DNA from 3 places in the Herbaspirillum sp. NPDC101396 genome. Region 1 is predicted to be linked to each of the others. Evidence: riboswitches for the same ligand, from Rfam matches in the RefSeq annotation. Region 1 holds a riboswitch; each other region holds the start of a gene.
What was found. A riboswitch is a leader RNA that binds a small molecule or an ion and turns the genes downstream of it on or off. The one in region 1 is predicted to bind cobalamin.

Region 1 (6,180 bases):
GCACGTAGCCGCCTTCCAAACCGAGCAGCAGATTGCCGATCTCGTCGCCGGCGCGATGCAGGTTGGGCAGCAACTGGCGGCAGGTGAAATCGAGGACACGACGTAACGCTGCGAACTTGTCAGTTGTCGGCGCCGGTGCTTTGGTAAGCGCCGGGGCTGCGGCCGGAGGTCTGGCGCGCGCCTGCATCTTCATCTGGCCGATTACGCTGCCCGGTTGACGCAAAGAAGCAGTTTGCAGGCGCGGCTTGTCGATGCTGAGATCGCCGAACATGGATTGCAAGATGCCGTCGACGGCACCGGCTCTGTACTCGCGCTCCTGCAAGGCCTGCATCAGCCGCACGCACAAATCATCGATGGCTTCGATCGCATCGGCGCGCGTGACCACGGCGCGGCCGGCGATACGCGCCAGCGCGCTGTCGGCGTTGAGGCGCTGGCCCTTGTTCTCCAGCAGCATGTCGAGCTTGAGGCCGAACAGGCGCGCCATTTCTTCCTGCAGACCGGGGATGTCCTGGTTCGGCAGGCGCGTCAACGACACCAGCATGTCCGGCATCTGCGTCACATCCGGTGCGCGGCCGAGGATGTGCAGGCCGTCGCGGATCTGCGCGGCACCGAGTTCACACAGATAGCCGTCGAGGTCTTCGATCAGGTGGGCGACGTCGGAGCCGCCCATGGCGCTGAGCGCTTCAGGCAATTCGCCCTCATGGCTGTGGTCGTGCGGATGGTCGTGATCGTGGTGGTCATGACCGTGATCGTGTCCATGCACATGGCCGTGATGATGGTGATGTCCATGTTCATCGTCATGGTCGTGATCATGATGGAGCAGCTTCATCTGCAGGTCGCTGTCAAGATTGGTCTGTTTGACCAGTTCCCAGATCTGCTGCTGCAGCAGCGGTAGCTTGGACGGGTCCAGCACTTCCACTTGATAGTACTCATCCACCAGTTGCGTCAGCTGCGCCAGCGCGCCGTAACTGTCGGCGGTGGTCATCGGCGGCGTCAGGTGATCGACCACGACCGCGTGCCCGCGCCGCTTGGCCTGCGAACCCTCGCCCGGATCGTTGATGATGAACGGATAGAACAGCGGCATGTCGCCCAGCAACGCATCGGGGAAACAATTCTCCGACAAGCCGACACCCTTCCCGGGCAGCCATTCCAGCGTGCCATGCTTGCCCACGTGGACGATGGCGTCCGCGCCCCATTCATCGCTTAGCCACCGGTACAGGCCGTAGTAGTGATGCGTCGGCGGCAGGTCGGGTTGATGGTAGATCGCGTCCGGGTCCATGCCGTAACCGCGCGGCGGCTGCAAGGCGACGAAGGCGTTGCCCAGCTCCACGCCGGCGAATGCCAGATGATTGTCATGGACGTAGGCGACACCGGGCGCGACGCCCCATTGCGCTTCGATCTTTTGCTGCAAGACGTGCGGCAGCTCCGCGAACCATTCGGCGTAGCGCTCTGCCGACACGCGGCCGACGGCGTGCTGCAACTGCTCGCTGGTCAGATAGGTGTTGTCGTAGGAGCAGCGATCGACCAGCGTATGGATCAGCGCGCTGCCGCTCTCGGGCAAGTCGCCGATGGCATAGCCGGCGTCGCGCATCGATTCGAGGATGCGCATCAGCGAGGCCGGCGCGTCGAGGCCGACGGCATTGCCGATCTGTGAAGCCTTGCTGTTGGAGTTGGTGAAGATGAAGGCGATGCGCTTGTCGGCATTGTCGAGCGCGCGCAAACGCGCGAAGCGCGCCGCCAGGCCGGCGATGCGTTCGACGCGGTCGGCCACGGGATGAAACTCCACCACGTCGCCGGACAAGCCCGCCGCCTGCGCCTTGAACGACAGCGGCACGCTGATGATGCGGCCGTCGAACTCCGGCAGCACCACGTTCATGGCGGCGTCGAGCGGGTTCATGCCGCGCGTCGAGATTTCCCACTGCTCCTGCGTCATGCCGCTGGTCATGGCCTGCAGCACGGGCACGTTGAGTTTTTCCAGCACCGACACCGACCAGCCCGCAGGCGTCGGACCGCCCGGCGTGATTTCGCCCATCGCGAAGGACGTGGTGTTGATCAGGACGTCGACATGTGCGCCCTTCTCTCCCGCGAAATAACTGAGCGCCGCCGGCAGATCGGAGTCCGCTGCCGAAGTGCGCAGCGAGGCCGTAAAAATCGGCAACACGTCCATGCCGCGCTGCTCCAGCGATGTCACCAGCGCATCGACGAAGCGCGTGTTGCCGCTCATCCAGTGGGCGCGATAGAAGATGATGCCGACTGCCGGTTTGCGGCGGCCTGCTACATCAATGCGCGATTTAAGTCTGAGTTGAAGCCAGTCGGCAATGCCCGCATCCTGTTCGAGATCCGGATGATAGATCCCGTGATCAGGCAAGGCCACGGCGGACTCGTAAGCGAATCCGGTCAGCAGCAAACGGTCCGACACGAAGCGTAGAAATTGCGCCAGGTTCACGCTGCCGCCGCCGTGGAAATACGCCAGCGCCTCGCGCAGCACATCGGTCGGGACAGTCGACACTGCCGCCAGTTCGGCGTCGGGCTCACCGGCGCCGCTGAGCGCAATCAGATGGCGTCCCTGACGTTGCGCATGACGCAGCAGTTCGGCAAATCCGGCAACACTGCCGAGACGGCCGAGGATGCGCAGCACGATGATGTCAGCGTCGGCCAGTTCGTTCTGCAACAACTCGCTCATGCGTGTTTCGTTTTCTACGCCTTGCAGGTTGATGCCGATGGTTGGCGGAAAATCGGCCGGCAATTGCGTCAACGCGTGATGCAGGATCGCCAGGTCGGTGGACGCATGGGTCAATACGGCAATGCGTGCAGACGTTGCAGCGACGGATTGTGTTGCCTGGTCAGACATTTTCTGGTTCCTCGGGATTGACGTCGCCGCTGCCGAGGCGATGGAAGATCAGGTCGGTGACTTCGCGCCCGCCTTCCAGATGCTCGACCACCACGCGTTCGATCGCGGCGGCATCCTCGCAGCGATACCAGACGCCTTCGGGATATACCACAACGACCGGCGCCTGCGCCTTGCAGGCCACCATGCAGTGGGTGCGCGTGCGCTTGACGCGCAGCTCGGGGCGCGCGTCGATCTGCTCGCCGAGCACGGCGAACATGGCTTCGGCCAGCACGCCGTTTTCGGTGCAGCGCGGGCCGGTGCACATCAGGACGTGGCGGTGGTGGGTTCTCATGCGTTCAGTTTCTTAATAACCAAAATGCCGATCCGGCTGCAGTGACCGGATCGGCATCCAAAATGACAACCTGAGTTTCAGGCGAATTTTCAGACGAATTTTTTATAGAAGTAACCGATCAGTCCGCCCAACGTCAGCCAGAATATGCCATTGGCCAATGCGGTGGCGTGGATGAACGCCTGCGCCAGCTCTTCCGGCGCGGCGCCGCCCGGCACTGCCGGATGCGGTGCGCCGATCAGGTGCGGCACAACCACCAAGACCAGTCCCAGCAACTTCAACGTCCAATGGCGCGCATAGACGCCGAGACCCAGGCCGGCGGCAGTCAATCCGGCCGTCATGATCCACCACAACTGGCGCGCATGCAGCGGCGCCGCCACGGTGCCCGGCACTTCCGGCGGCAAGCCCAGCGACGGTGCGACGAAGAACACCAGGTAACCGGCCACGCCCCACAGCAATCCGGAGCGCCAGGTCACTTTCTTGCCGCTGACCAGGATCGCGGCGGCGAGGAACAGGCCGAAGCCGATCGCCATGCTGACGTTGGCCAGCACGGTGTAAGCGGTACGCTCGAAGCCGTTGGCAGGTTCCCATTCATCGGCGTGTTCATGTTCATGCTCGTGAGCTTCCGACGCGGCAGGCGCGCCGGTGGAAGCTGCAGCAGAAGCTGGTACCGCGGCGGCGTGCGACTGCTCATGCGCCTTGGCGGCTGCGGCTTCTTCGTAGACTTCCGCCTGCAGGATAATGCGGGAGACTTGCGCCTGCTGCACGGCCGTCAGCAACAGGCCGGCCAACGCGCCGGCCAACAGGACGACGGGGGCAATCCGTCGCAATACTGCGAAATTGATCATCGGGGTAGTCCGCCTGGCGTCTTAATGGCAAGGAAAGCCGGCCGAATGACGACCGTCATGCGCGGCGTTGTGCAGTTCCACGGCGGAGGCAAATCCGGCAGCGTAGATCAGTGCGGCGCCGAGCACGAATGCGGTCAGGCCAGGCAGGATGCGATCGCGCCAGAGTCGCGCGCCGGAAGCAGAATTGGACTCGGAGTCGAGTGTATCGGTATCGTGGGCGGATGCGCCGGTGATGATTGCCATGTGTTTTCCTTCGGATGGGCCTGAGCCGGATTGAAACCAACCGCTTGCGGCGCTAAAGCGAAGCAGCGCAGCGGAACCGTCACGAAGGAAAATCAGGAAACAACGCGGGGTGCAAAGAAACAGCATTCCGGAAGCAGTCCGTCGATCGCCCTCCGCGATGCAAAACAAGTCGTTATACCGAGGGCCGGTCTCCGGGCTTGCGAATGGTTCACAGCGAGCATGATCTCGCCGGAACCGGAATCTGCGCCTTCCCATGCCGTGTTGGTAACACCGGTGCACAGTGGCTGGATGCAGATTCGCTGATTCGCTTACCGTTGCGGGGGCAGCGTGGGTTTTGCCTGACGGATCACATGGCATTGCAAACGATGATAAATAGCAATTCACCGACGTTCACTGCAATTGACCGACAAACGCACCGACTTCCCGATTAAATCCAGCGAATGACTATTCGCAGGATACCCAAGGCAATGCTACCCCGGCAGTATAGGTGTCGCGCGCCATTCTGGCAACCTGGAATCGGCTTGCAGAAACGCTTGCGGGCCGGTTATCCAAATGGATAACCGGCCCGCTTTGGGCTTCAGCAGAAGCCTGGATTACTGCGTGATTCTGTTACTGATTGGGCCCTCTCGCGACCTTTTTGGGAGGCTCCGGGGTCAGGTTGATGGGGTCACTGGCGGGAAACGTGTCTTCCAAGGCATCGTCGAGATCGTGATCACGCTTGATCTTTTTCGACTCCTTGACGCTATCGGTCTGTTTTTCGAGCTCACGTTCGTCGGCGGCGACGATGTCTTCGCCGCCTTCCTCGTCACTGGCGACCTGCTCGACCGACTCCGGCACTTCCGGAGCGCGGTCCCGCGAGCCGCGTTCGACCGAGGCACGCTCGCCGGTGCCGTGCGAATCGCTGTCGGCTTCGGTGGCGATGTTCATCATGTCGCTGCCGCTGTCCGAGCTGTCGCCCGGCCCAAGCGCGTGGTTGTCGTGGCCTTTGCTTAATTGCCGATCGGAAGTCGGCAAGACGTCTGGATCCAATGTGCTGGTTGCCATGATGCTGTACTCCTCATGTGTGATGCTTGATTGTTCGTGCACGGCTCTACGCCATTCTGATCGGCGTCTCGGGCGGCTCGGGGATGCCGGGCTCGGGCGGATTGAGAGGCGGATCTTCCACCGGGTTGTATTCGTCCGGCGGGATGTCTTTAGGTGGCGGCGCGGTCGGCGGCGTTTCCTGCGGTTCTTGCGGTGTATGCATGCGCACGCCTCCTCACATTGGATTCTGGTGAGGAATCGGATCCTGCGGCGGGCTCGGATCCAGCGGCGGTACTTCTACCGGCGGGATGTCTTGTGGCTTGTGCATGGAATGTCCTTTCTGCTGCAATTTAAGCTCAAGGTCGAGCTAAAAGCGACGCGGGTCGAAGGCAACGCCGACCATTCACGTCACAGCGACAGGCTACCCGCTGGCGCGGGCGCTGCGTATAGGACAAACACTTTTTCGGGCTTCCGCAACTCTTACGCCGGCGCCACCCCAAGCAGGGAGGGACGGCGTGGTGTCAATTGCGGAGCGATTTCCGGAGCAGTCGCCAGCAACTGCAACTCGCCGGCTTCAGCGGCGGAACCGACCCGGAACGCACTGACCGCATCCCACAGCTTGCGCGCCTGCTCCTGCATGTCGGCGGTGGCGATGGCGGCTTCCGCCACCAGCGTCGCGTTGGTGCGCGTGACGGCATCGATGCCGGCAATCGACTGATTGAGATCGGCGATGCCGCGATGCTGGGCGTCGCTGGCGGCGGCGATCTCATCCATGATGCCGACCACGTGCTCGACCGAATCGACGATATCGCGCATGGTGCGTCCGGCGTCGTCGACCTGACGGCTGCCGGCATCGATGCGCTCAACCGAATCACCGATCAACAGCT
Region 2 (6,180 bases), on a different contig from region 1:
CTCGGTCGGCCGCATCAGCGCGGTCGACATAGAAAAAATCCTCACGCTCAAACCCGATCTGATCCTGGCCTGGCGCAGCGGCAACTCAGCCTCGCAGTTGCAGCAGCTGCGGGCGTTCGGTTTGCCGGTGTTCGAAAGCCAGCCGGCCGATTACGCAACGATTGCGACCTCGCTGGAACGGCTGGGTGTACTCAGCGGCACCGACGAACAAGGCCGCAAGGCGGCCGCGGATTTCCGCGCGCGCTGGCAGGCACTGAGCCGCAACTACCGTGACCGCAAGCCGGTCAACGTGTTCTATCAGATCTGGGGACGACCGCTGATGACGCTCAACGGCAAGCACATGGTGTCGACGGTGCTGCGCACCTGCGGCGGCAACAATATCTTCGGCGACTTGCCGCAACTGGCGCCCCACGTCAGCCTGGAGTCGGTGATTGCCGCCAATCCCGAGGCCATCCTTGCCCCCGACGACGCCAAGGATCATCCGCTCGATGAATGGCGTCAGTTCGGCAAGATGAAGGCGGTGGTCGCCGGCAACCTGTTCACGGTCAACGCCGACTGGCTTAACCGTCCGGGTCCGCGCGTCCTGGATGCGACCGAAGAAGTCTGCAAGATGCTCGATACAGTGCGCGCGCGGCGTCCGCCTGGCTAAAAAACTCAGGCCGGCATCAGCCACCGTCCTCCGGCAGATTCCACTATCTCGAAACGGCAATCGTAGGCCGCCTCCAGCAGGTCCGGGCGCAGAATATCCGTGGCCCTGCCCTGCCAGACTTTCCCCTCTGCGATCAACAACACATGCGACGCAAAACGCGTCGCCAGATTGATGTCGTGCATGGTGGCGACGACGGCGTGGTCAGCGTCCGCCAGTTCCTTGAGCGTGCGCATCACCAGCTGCTGCGCGGCGACGTCCTGATGCGAGGCCGGCTCGTCCAGCAGATAAAGTTGCGGCGCCTGCAGCATCAGCGTCGCCATCGCGACACGCTGGCGCTCGCCGCCCGACAAACGCATCACGTCGGCATCGGCGTAAGACGCCATGTCCAGACGTTCCAATGCATACAGCGCAGCGCGCCGGTCGGCTTCATCCGGCCAGCCCCAGCCCGGACGATACGGATGCAAACCCGCCATCACGCTGTCCAGTACGCTGCACGCAAACGCGTCGACCTGTTGCTGCACCTGCAAGCCGCGCCACAAGGCCAACTGCTGCGGCGCGGTTCGTGCGATGTCGCCATCCGGGGAACAGACGCGGCCGGACACAGGCTTCAACAAGCCTGCAACGGCATGCAGCAAAGTGCTTTTGCCGATGCCGTTTTTGCCGAGCACACACCAGAATTCACCGGCGCGCACTTGCCAGTTGAAGTTCTCCAACAAGGTGATGTCGCCGGCGCGCAAGGTCAGCGCCTCCACCTGCAGCAACAGGCCCGCCGTCATGCGCGACTCCGCGCCAGCAGCCACAGGAACAAGGGCACGCCGATCAAGGCCGTGATGACGCCGACCGGCAATTGCATCGGCGCGACAATCGTGCGCGCTGCCAGATCGGCCAGCGTCAAACCGGCTCCTCCGGCCAGCGCCGAGGCCGGCAGCAACACGCGCTGATCGTTGCCGACCAGCAGGCGCAGACCGTGCGGCACCACCAGCCCGACGAAGCCGATGGTGCCGGCCAGCGTCACTGCGGCAGCCGTCGCCAACGACGCCGCGCACAAGGTCGCCACGCGCAGTCGCACCACCGGCACCCCCAGCAACTGCGCAAAACTCTCTCCGCGCGCCAGCAGGTTCAAGCGCGGTGCATTCCATGTCGACCACAGCAAGACCGCGCCCGCGATGGCGGCGGCCACCGGCAGGAAGCGGCTGTCTTCGAGATCGCCCATGAGCCAGAACACCATGCCGCGCAATTGCGTATCTCCCGCCAGCGTCAGCACCAGCGTGATGACGGCGCCGAAACCGGCCGCCAGCATCACACCGGTCAGCAGCAGCCGATGCCCGGCCGCCATCGGCGACAGCGGCAAGCGCCGCAGCGATTTCCCGACCAGGCCGAACAGCAGCAGCACCGCCAGGCCGGCGCCCAATGCAGCGCCGACGGCAGCGATATTCTGGCGCGGCAAACCGATGGACGCAGCCAATAGCATCGCCAGCAAGGCACCCGCCGCAGATCCGCCGGAGACGCCAAGCACATAGGGTTCAGCCAAGGGATTGCGTAGCAATACCTGCATCAGCGCGCCCGCCATCGCCAGCAAGGCGCCGACGGTGAACGCCGTCAACGCGCGCGGCACGCGCAATTGCAGCAGCATGGCGATATCGGCAGAATCGCCGCTTGGGCGCAGACAGCCGGTGCTGCCGCACAGACCCGCCAGCACGAGCGCCAGCCCGGCCAATACGGCCAGGCAGGAAAGCACCAAGATCGCTCTGCGCATGAAGTCCTTGAGGTGATTTAAAAGTCGTAACGGGCGGTGAATTTTACTGCACGGCCGCTTTCCGGATAGATGCCCGAGGCGCAGCCGAAGGCTTGCGAGAAATAACGCCGGTCGCCCAGGTTGCTGCCGGTCAGCGCCAGCTCCCACGTACTCACGCGCATCGCGTAGCGCGCATCGACCGTGGTGTACGACGGCATGCGCGCATTGCAGGTATTGCTGAAGTCACTGCCGTAGCGCTGCGCATCGGCCCACAGCACGCCGAGGTTGACGGTCTGGTTGCCGGACTGCCAGTTGAGCCGCGCCGAGGCAGTATTCTTTGGCACCAGCACCATTTCCTTGCCGGCATTCGGACCGTCCGTGAAGGCGGCTGCAATGTGTTGGAAATTCGCCTTGAGGCTGAAGTCGGCGTTCAGGCGCGCGGCGGCGTCCAATTCGACGCCCTGCCGCTTGGTCGGATCGAGATTGACGTTGGCACCAAATGCGCCGACGGTGGGATCGTAAAACAACTCATCCTTGATGCGATGTCGAAACCACCTGAGCGTGGCATTGTTGTCGGCGCCGCCCCAGGTGGCGCCGAACTCCAGGTCATGCGAAGTCTGCGGCTTGAGGATTTGTCCGGCCGCCAGCACGATGCCGCGGTTTTCGTCCGCGGTCGGCAACCGGTAGCTTTGACCGGCTTTACCGAACAGGCGCAGCGACGGCAGCACCGCGTGGCTCGCCTGCACCTCCCAGGCGTTGACGCCTTGCGCCTTGTCGTAGGCGTTGGCGGTGCTGCGCTTGTCCATGACCTCATGGCGCAAACCCAGCGCGATACGGGTGTTGCCGGCGATCTGCACTTCGTCGCGCACGTAGGCCGCGCGCGCAGTCTGCGCCGCGTCGCCGCTGCCGTCGACGTTGCCGATCCCCCATTCGGAGAAATCGACGCCGGCCACCAGTTCGTTCTTCAACACGCCACCTTCGGCGATGTGGCGCAAGCGCGGCGAGAACTGCGTGGTGCGGCTATGCACTTCACTGACCGCGCCTCCGCCATAGCTGGAACGCGAAATCTTTTCGCGATGCGACAACTCGGCCGCGGCTTCCAGCGCGCCGAACTTGCGCTCGAAGAAAGCGGTGATGCGGTCGCTGTCGTAGGAGCCGTAATCTTTCGGCGTGGTGGCCTGACGCGGATTGGTAAGGAATTGCGCCATGCTCAGCGAGCCGGCCAGGCCGTAGTCGGCGCGTGCGAGATCAACCCGCAAGCCGAAGCGACCTTGATTGGAAAACCATTGCGCCGTGCCGCTGAAATTCTCCTGGTTGGAAGCATTGTTGTCGCGGTAGTTGTCGGCATGCTGTTTGCTGTACGCGGCATTCAGGGCGAAGCCGTCCCAGCCCTTGGCGACGCTGGCGCGGCCGCTGCGCAAACCGTTGCTGCCGATTTCGCCGACCACGCTGCCGTGGATTGCATCCGCAGCCGGGCGCTTGGTGATGATCTGGATCGTGCCACCGGTGGCGCCGTCGCCATACAGCACACTGCCGCCGCCGCGTACGATCTCGATGCGCTCGACCGAGTCGATCGGCACCGACGACAGCAAGGCGGTCGACAACTCGTTTTCCGACAGTCGGACGCCGTCGATCAGGATCACCATGTTCTGATCGCCATTGCTGCCGAAGCCGCGCATGTCTAGCGCGAAGTCGCCCGGCCCCGCCAGGCTTTGACGGCCATACACGCCACCCAGTTTGCGGATCGCCTCGTTGATGTTGTCGATACCGGCGTTGCGGATGTCTTCGGCGCCGATCACGGTCGCGCCCACGGGCGGAAACGCAGGATCGTTCGGAAAGCGCGACGCCGTAACGACGACCGGCGTGAGGCCGGGGTCGTCGGCGGCCTGCGCCAGCGATTGTGCAAGTGAAAACACAGCGCAGGCGATCGCGGCGCGGCGGGATGGGACGGTGAATTTCATGATGTCGTTTTGCAATGATCTCCGGGCCTGCCTCCCCGCAAGCCGGATTGAAATGGAACGCCTGGGCGTTCCCCTGTCGTGGCCGGTATCCGGGCTGCAAGCCTGGCCCGCCGCGCCTTCCCATGCCTTGCCGCGCGAAAGATGCGAGAGGGTCACAGTGGCGAAGTCGGCAGGTTGCCGTTCCGACAAGGAACGGCGCTTGCTTACCGTTGCGGGGGCAGCGCACGTTGGCGGAGGTCCTGGTTTCCCAGGCGACCGCGCCGTGCTTCCCGTTTAACTGCCGGCACGAACATGCCGGCGAGCACCAAAACGGCGCAATTGTATGCGCCAACGCCACAGGCGGCAATCATCCGTGACAAACGAAGCGGGCTTGCATTATGATTGCCCGAAGATCAACAAGATCGTCATAACGCCATTTAAATGGGGAATTTTCATCGCTTTTTAGCCGATGGAGCCGCTTGACAGGGACTTATAATCCATTCAACAAATAGCGGAAGTCCGTCCCTACCGGGACACTCTCCGGGGGATCGGGCAAAAACAGGGGCAAGCTCTCTACAGATTTTTTATTTGTTGCCGATATGCAATGGATATCCGGCGGCCGCTGCCGCGCACTTACAGCAACAGGAGCTTCATATCACCGAACCATCTCGTCGAACCATGTAATTCAGTTGTGACAGATTACCTGCCTCGCGGCGGAAGCAAATAACGCATCAAATTTGTATGGAGATACCAAGATCATGAGTGACGACGTTGATTTAGAAGCACTATTCGACGAGATTTCGGCGCAAACCCTGCCGGCTTCAGTCCCGGCAGCCGCGCCGGCAGTTTCGGCCCCCTCGGCCGCAACAGAAGATCCGCTCGAAGACCAGACCGACAAGCCCATGTACGAACGCCTGGGCGGCATCGTTCGCTTGTTGCACGACTCCATGCGCGAACTCGGCTACGACCGCTCGCTGTCAGACGTCGCATCGCAGATCGGCGATGCCCAGGGTCGCCTGGAGCATGTCGCCACGCTGACCGAACAAGCCGCCAACAAGGTGCTCAATTCGATTGACGCCGGCATGCCTGCGCAGGACGCACTCGCCAGCAAAGCCAAGGACATCGATGACCGCTGGGCGCGCCTGTTTGCCGGCCAGATGACCATCGACGAATTCAAGAACCTGGCCAACGATTCCAAGAAATTCTCTTCCGCCGTGATCGAAGCCACCGAGGTCGAAAAAGCCCGCATGCTCGAAATCATGATGGCGCAGGACTTCCAGGACATCACCGGGCAGTTGATCAAGAAGATCGTCGGCATCACCGCCGTGGCGGAACGCGAACTTGCGCAACTGCTGCGCGACAACGCACCGCCGGAAGTCAAGGCGGCGATCCAGGCCGACAAGCCGGTTGAGTTGTTGAACGGACCTTCTGCTCCCGGCTCGGCCATGGCGCAGAATGATGTGGATGACTTACTCGCTAACCTGGGGTTCTAATGGATGACGAAATGCTCAAGGATTTTGTCGTTGAGGCCTTGGACCTCGCGACTAGCGTTGAAGAGCATCTGCTGACTCTTGAACGGCATCCTGACGATCTGGAAATTCTGAACGCGGTTTTCCGCGCCTTCCACACCATCAAGGGCGGTGCGGGCTTCGTCAATTTGCCGGCCATGGTATCGGCCTGTCACCTGACGGAAAACCTGTTCGACGCCCTGCGCACCGGCAAGGCGCCGGTCACGCCGCTGGCGATCGAAGCGGCGCTGCAGGCCAGCGGCTTCGTCGCCGACCAGCTCAACGAGCTGGCCAACGGCGCCGATCCGGCCAGCCTGGCGTCGATGCCGCAGGACCTTGAAGACATTC
Region 3 (6,180 bases), on a different contig from region 1:
GATGGCGAAGCTGATTCCGAGGCGGGCTGCGACGCTGATGGCAGGCCGTGGCGATTGGTTCATGGTGATGCTCCCTGAGGTTGTACGCCGTCCGGAGTCGGCGCTTTTTATCTTGTTTTGGCGGTTGTTCGCATCTTGCGGTGCACAACAACCGCTAGCTGACGCAATCTTAGGGAATATCAATGAATAGTAAAAATTGATAGTTTTCATCAGTTCAATAGTTTTTATACACGACCCTTTCCAGTGCTGGATTAGCGCCGGATTTCCAGGTGGAAATGAGGTTGGACTGGCAGAAATGGTCAGAAATCTTTTTGCAAAAATACAAGAAAGAGCAATGAATGCCTGCGCGCGCTGCTCTGCCGACACTTTATGCAAAGAAATCATCGACCGCCGCCGGCCGGGCCTTGCGCATTACAATACGTTCCTGTTTGATTTCATTGCGCGCCATGCTGACCGTTGTCTCGATTCTCACCACGACCGCCCTGTTCAGCGTGGCGATGCTGCTGGTGCTGGGATCCCTGCTGCGTTCACCGGTGGCGGGTGTGCGCGAATGGTTTTTCGCCAACCTGGCAATGGTGGTGTCGCTTCCGTTGCTGGCCTTGCGCAATACAATTCCCGATGCCATTTCCATCGTCGTTGCCAACGTCATCGTGTCGCTGGCGGGCGCCTTCTATTACGCCGGCTGCGCGCGTCTTCTCGGCCGCCCGACGCGGTGGAAGCAGATGCTGGCCGGCGTGGCGCTGGTCGGCGTCGCCATGGTCGTGTGGCGCTACGTCGACGCCAACCTGCCGCTGCGCGTTGCCGCCTCCACGAGCTTCAACGCCATCATCTGTACTGCCGTCGGCGTGATCCTGCTGCGCCATCGCCCGCGCGATCGCAGTCCATATAATTTCTGGTTCGCGGCGCTGATGGCCTTCCTGTTCGCGGCGACGCAATTGGTGCGCGGCCTGTACTTCCTGACGCTGGCGCCGGACGAATCGCTGGCCATGCTCAACAGTGTCTGGAACATCAGCTTGCTGACCGTCGGCGCGGTAGTCATGCCGACGCTGACGATGATCGCGGTGATGATCGTGCATGACGCCATGCTGGCCAAGGTCGAACACGCGCTCAACCACGACCACCTGACCGGTGCGCTCACGCGCAAACGCTTCGAAACCATCGCGCGCGATTTGCTGGCGGGAGGGCAGCCGATACAGCCGACAGCGCCGCCGGTGCTGCTGCTGATCGACCTGGATCATTTCAAGCGCATCAACGACACCCATGGCCACGCCGGCGGCGACGACGTATTGCGCGCCTTCGTGCAGATGGCGCGCGGCGTCATGCGGCCGGGTGATGCGCTGGGGCGACTGGGCGGAGAAGAATTCGGCTTGCTGTTGCCGGCCACAAGCGCAGCCGATGCCGCTGCCATGGCGGAGTCGCTGCGCGCACAGGCGGAAGCCCAGATCGTGTCGGGCCAGTTCGGCGCCTGCCGCTACAGTATCAGCATCGGGGTCGCCTTTGCGCGACGCGACGACAGTCCCGACCGCCTCAACGCGCGCGCCGACCGCGCTCTGTACGTCGCCAAGAATGGCGGCCGAAACCGGGTGGCGATGGAAGAAATACAGCCGGAAACAAAACTGCCGGCAAACGCCGGCAGGAATGTGGTGCGGGCCTGACGCTGCCTGATCAATCGGCGGCGCGCAGCTTCTTCACTTCCGCGTCCGATGGTTGCAGGCTGGCGCCGTCGACGTACACGAAGCTGCTCATGATGCCCTTGCCGTCCTTGACGCCGGTGCGGCCGACGAAAGCACCCAGCGTCGACTGGTGATCCTGCGCGCGGTAGGTGATGGTCGCCACCGGCGTCTCCACCTTCAGACCTGAAAACGCTGCCGCCAGTTTGTCCGAATCGGCGCTGCCGGCTTTCTTCAGCCCGGCCGCAATCGACATCAGCGCGCTGTAACCGACCAGCGAACCGTTGCGTGGATAGTCATTGTATTTCTTGCGATAGGCGTCGACGAATTTCTTGTGCTCGGGCGTATTGATGGCGTACCACGGGTAGCCGGTCACGAGCCAGTTGCTGGGCGCTTCCGCGCGCAGCGGGTCGAGGTATTCCGGCTCGCCCGACAGCAGCGACACCACTTCGCGTCCTTCAAACAGACCGCGTGTATTGCCTTCGCGCACGAACTTGCCGAGGTCGGTCGCGAACAGCACGTTGAAGATCGCATCCGGCTTGGCGTCCGCCAGGGCTTGCGTGACCGCGCCGGCGTCGATCTTGCCCAGCGGCGCCGCCTGCTCGGCGACGAATTCGATGTCCGGCTGCGCCGCCTTCATCAGCGTCTTGAAGCTGGCGACGGCGGATTGGCCGTATTCATAATTCGGATAGACGATGGCCCAGCGCTTCTTCTTGAGCTTGGCGGCATCCTTGACCAGCGACGCCACCAGCATGTAGGTCGAAGGACGCAAACGATAGGTGTACTTGTTGCCGTTGTGCCAGACGATCTTGTCGGTCAGCGGTTCGGCCGCGAGGAAGAATATCTTGCGCTGCTTGGCGTAGTCGGTCAGCGCCAGACCGGTGTTGGACAGGAAGCCGCCGAACAGAAGCGACACCTGTTCGCGCTTGACCAGCTCTTCGGCCACGCGTACCGAGTCGCCCGGATTGCCGTTGTCGTCGCGCGAAATCACTTCCAGCTTCTTGCCGAGCACGCCGCCTGCGGCGTTGACTTCTTCCAGCGCCATTTCCCAGCCCTGGCGGTACGGCTCGAGGAAAGCCGGCTGCGCCTTGTAGCTGTTGATCTCGCCGATCTTGATGGTGGCTTGCGCTGCGGCGTTGCCGGAAAAACCTGCGGTGGCCAGCGCCGCCGCAACGGCGGTGAACTGCAGTATGTTCGTAAAGCGGAGTCGCGAATTCATGGTGTCCTTCCCGGTAAAGACGACAAGTATAGCGAGCGTCGGGAATTTGCACCTGTACGCGTCCTTGTTGCAGGAAGGAAAATATTCAGCATGTCAGCAACGGCGGACCCGGACGGCCGCATTGCAGGAAGCCATCTGCGCACGTATCATGGCGGAGTTTTGGTGCTCGCGGTCAGATTCCTTGACCGCAGTTAAACGGGAAACACGCGCTGTGTATTAGTTGTTGCAGCGGCAAACGTGTGCTGTCCCCGCAACGGTAAAACAGGCGTCGCGCATTGATGTAGCGCGACAGGTTTCCTCCATAGTCCACTGTGCCGCTTCAGATTTCAGGCATGGGAAGGCGAGGCGATCGGCCCTGTTAGCCCGGATACCGGCCAGAACGGATGGAAGCGAGCGGCCGGGGTATGTCGTGAACTGCGAAGCACTGCGCACTGCATACCGAATCCGTCATCCGCTCGACCGCCTCCGTTTGCGAGAGCTGTCGTCGCTTGCCGCATTCGTGCGTCCGCCGTCTTCGCACTTCACTCACTCACCGTTTTGCCCGTTTCCTTTGATCACAGCGCGCGGGGATGCGCGCCGTACAAAAACAGACCGCCACCATACACCACGCACCACGGATATGGCGGTCATCAAAGGGAAGCTCACATGAAACACTCTGCATCGCTGCGCACCGGCAAACCGCGCCTGTCTCATTTGCCGTATGCGCTGGCCGGCGCGTTCGGTACCTTTGCCGCCCTCCAGGCCGGCGCCGCCTTCGCACAAGCGACCGAGGCCTCGCTGCCCGAGATCACGGTATCGACCCAGGACGGCGGCAGCCTGAAGGCGCCCTCGACCGCCGGCGGCCGTCTCAACCTGACGCCGCTGGAAACCCCGGCCAGCGTCGCCGTCATCATGGGCGACACCATCCGCGACCGTGGCTACCAGACCCTGCTCGACGCCGAAACGCGCGCGCCCGGCGTGACCTCGGTGCCGTTTTCCGGCAACGGCAACAACTCGCTGTCGGCGCGCGGCTTCTACGGCCCCAATTCGATTTCGCAACTGTACGACGGCTTGCAGTTGTACAACGCCGGCGGCGTCGTGACCTTCCCGGTCGATCCGTGGAATGTGGAACGCGTGGAGTTCCTCAACGGCCCCGCTTCGGTGCTGTACGGCACGGGCTTCGTCGGCGGCGCGGTCAACGTCGTGCCCAAGCGGCCCGACCTGAATCTGAAACAGCAGTCCAATGAGGTGCAGTTTTCGGCCGGCTCCTTCGGCACCTATCGCAAGGCCTTCGACAGCACCGGCCCGCTCAGCGACACGCTGGCCTATCGCCTCGACGTCAGCCACGTCAATTCGGACGGTTGGATGGACCGCGGCCGCAGCGACAGCCTGACCGTGTCCGGTTCGCTGCTGTGGAAAGCCACGCGCGACCTGACTCTGACGCTGGCCAACGACTACGCCGATATCCATCCGGGCAGCTACGAAGGCACGCCCATCGTCAACGGCGCCATCGTACCCGGCACGCGCTTCAAGAATTACAACGTCGATGACGCCCAGGTGCGCTTCACCGAAAACCGCACCTATCTGCGCGCGCGTTACGAGCTCAACGACAAGGTCGTGCTCAACAACGACGTCTACCTGATCAAGCACGACCGCCGCTACAAGGAAACCTATACCTACACGTACAACCCGGCCACCGGCAACGTCGCGCGCTCCAACTACCGCGACATCGTCGGCGCACAGACCCAATACGGCGATCACGGCTACGCCACCATCGACAGCGAGCTGTTCGGCAACAAGAACCAGCTGGTGGTCGGCTTTGACCTCAACCGCTCACTCTACGACCGCAACGACAACACCAACGCCGCGGGCAACTTCGCCGGCAGCACCACCGTCAATGCGCTCAACTTCAATCCGGGCACGTTCGCACAGGGCAACTCGCCGGCCATCCGCGCCTTGTATCGCGTTACCGTCGACCAGGCCGGATTGTTCCTGCAAGACCGCTATCAGCTGAACAAGCAATGGGCCGTCACCGGCGGGCTGCGCGGCGACAACTACCAGACCAAGCGCGATGACTTCATCACGCGCCTGACCGCCAACGGCAACCAGAATGCGGTGTCATGGAATACCGGCGTGGTCTTCACACCGGTGACCGACACCTCGCTGTACGCACAATACGCGGTGGCATCCGATCCGGTCACCTCGCTGGCCAGCATCAGCGCATCGCAGATGCAGTACGGCGTGTCCAAGGGCAAGCAGGCCGAAGTCGGCGTCAAGCAAGCCTTGTGGAACGGCCGCGTGGAATGGACGCTGGCGGCTTATCGCATCATCAAGAACAACCTGCTGGCGCCGAACATCAACAACACCGCCCTCTCCGACACCGTCGGCCAGCAATCGTCGCGCGGCCTGGAAGGCTCGCTGACCTTCAAGCTCAACGACGACTGGCGCGTCGAGGCCAATGCCTCGGTGCTGCAGGCGCGCTTCGATAACTTCGTCGCCACGGTCGGCGGCAAGGCGACCTCGCTGGCCGGTTACCGTCCGCAGTTCGTGCCGAAACGCACCGGCAACCTGTTCGTGCTGTGGAACGCCACGCCGCAAGTGGAAGCCCGCACCGGCGCCCATTACGTCAGCGATCGCTACTCGGACAACACCGACCAGTCGCGCCTGCCGGCGTACACCGTGCTCGACGCCGGCGTGGCGTGGAAGGCGACTCCGAAGCTGAAGTTCGATTTGCGCATCGACAACCTCACCGACAAGGTCTACGCCGCATCGACCTACGCCGGCACGGCGACGCAATGGATCCTGGGCGCACCGCGCACCTACACGGTCACCGGCAACTATGCGTTTTGACCGGATCATTCCGCTGCAGCAACAGCAGCAGCCCCAACGACGACGGCTGTTGCGGCTGTTGCTGCTGTCGCTGGGGCTGCCGTTGCTGGTGCGGGCGCCCTCGGTCCATGCCGCAGACACCCTTCACAGCCTGACGTTCAAGGACGACGTCGGTCGTGAACTCACCCTGAAGACGCCGCTGAAACGCGTGGTCGTCTTCAACCGCTACACCACCGAATTCGTGCGCGCCGTGGCCGGCATGCAGCCGGTGGTGGGCGTCGACATCGACTCCGCGCGCAGCCATAGCTACTGGCCGACGGTGACGCCGGCCATGCTGGCAGGACAGGGGCAGTCGAGTCCCAATTACGAAGCCATCGTCGCGATGCAGCCGGATGCGGTTTTCTTCCCGCGCAACAGCGACTGGCAAAAGGCGGCCACCGTGCTCGGCCGCTTCGGCATCCCGGTGGTAGTGGTCACTGCCTG

Region 2: linked by a shared signal. The riboswitch ahead of ACIROY_RS12390 (TonB-dependent receptor family protein) and the one ahead of ACIROY_RS03885 (CbtB domain-containing protein) in region 1 are both predicted to bind cobalamin.
Region 3: linked by a shared signal. The riboswitch ahead of ACIROY_RS19795 (TonB-dependent receptor) and the one ahead of ACIROY_RS03885 (CbtB domain-containing protein) in region 1 are both predicted to bind cobalamin.

Annotation. Positions count from the first base shown of each region.
Region 1 is NZ_JBIWNT010000001.1:873,218-879,397, forward strand. It holds gene ACIROY_RS03870 (cobaltochelatase subunit CobN) at 1-2,851, opposite strand, end outside; gene ACIROY_RS03875 (ferredoxin) at 2,844-3,182, opposite strand; gene ACIROY_RS03880 (CbtA family protein) at 3,272-4,027, opposite strand; gene ACIROY_RS03885 (CbtB domain-containing protein) at 4,049-4,270, opposite strand; cobalamin riboswitch at 4,435-4,748, opposite strand; gene ACIROY_RS03890 (hypothetical protein) at 4,880-5,314, opposite strand; gene ACIROY_RS03895 (hypothetical protein) at 5,361-5,516, opposite strand; gene ACIROY_RS03900 (methyl-accepting chemotaxis protein) at 5,774-6,180, opposite strand, start outside.
Region 2 is NZ_JBIWNT010000003.1:574,510-580,689, reverse strand. It holds gene ACIROY_RS12405 (cobalamin-binding protein) at 1-649, shown strand, start outside; gene ACIROY_RS12400 (ABC transporter ATP-binding protein) at 655-1,425, opposite strand; gene ACIROY_RS12395 (FecCD family ABC transporter permease) at 1,422-2,405, opposite strand; gene ACIROY_RS12390 (TonB-dependent receptor family protein) at 2,423-4,345, opposite strand; cobalamin riboswitch at 4,408-4,669, opposite strand; gene ACIROY_RS12385 (protein phosphatase CheZ) at 5,083-5,817, shown strand; gene ACIROY_RS12380 (chemotaxis protein CheA) at 5,817-6,180, shown strand, end outside.
Region 3 is NZ_JBIWNT010000005.1:528,625-534,804, forward strand. It holds gene ACIROY_RS19780 (methyl-accepting chemotaxis protein) at 1-63, opposite strand, end outside; gene ACIROY_RS19785 (diguanylate cyclase) at 447-1,655, shown strand; gene ACIROY_RS19790 (ABC transporter substrate-binding protein) at 1,666-2,889, opposite strand; cobalamin riboswitch at 3,033-3,283, shown strand; gene ACIROY_RS19795 (TonB-dependent receptor) at 3,535-5,718, shown strand; gene ACIROY_RS19800 (ABC transporter substrate-binding protein) at 5,708-6,180, shown strand, end outside.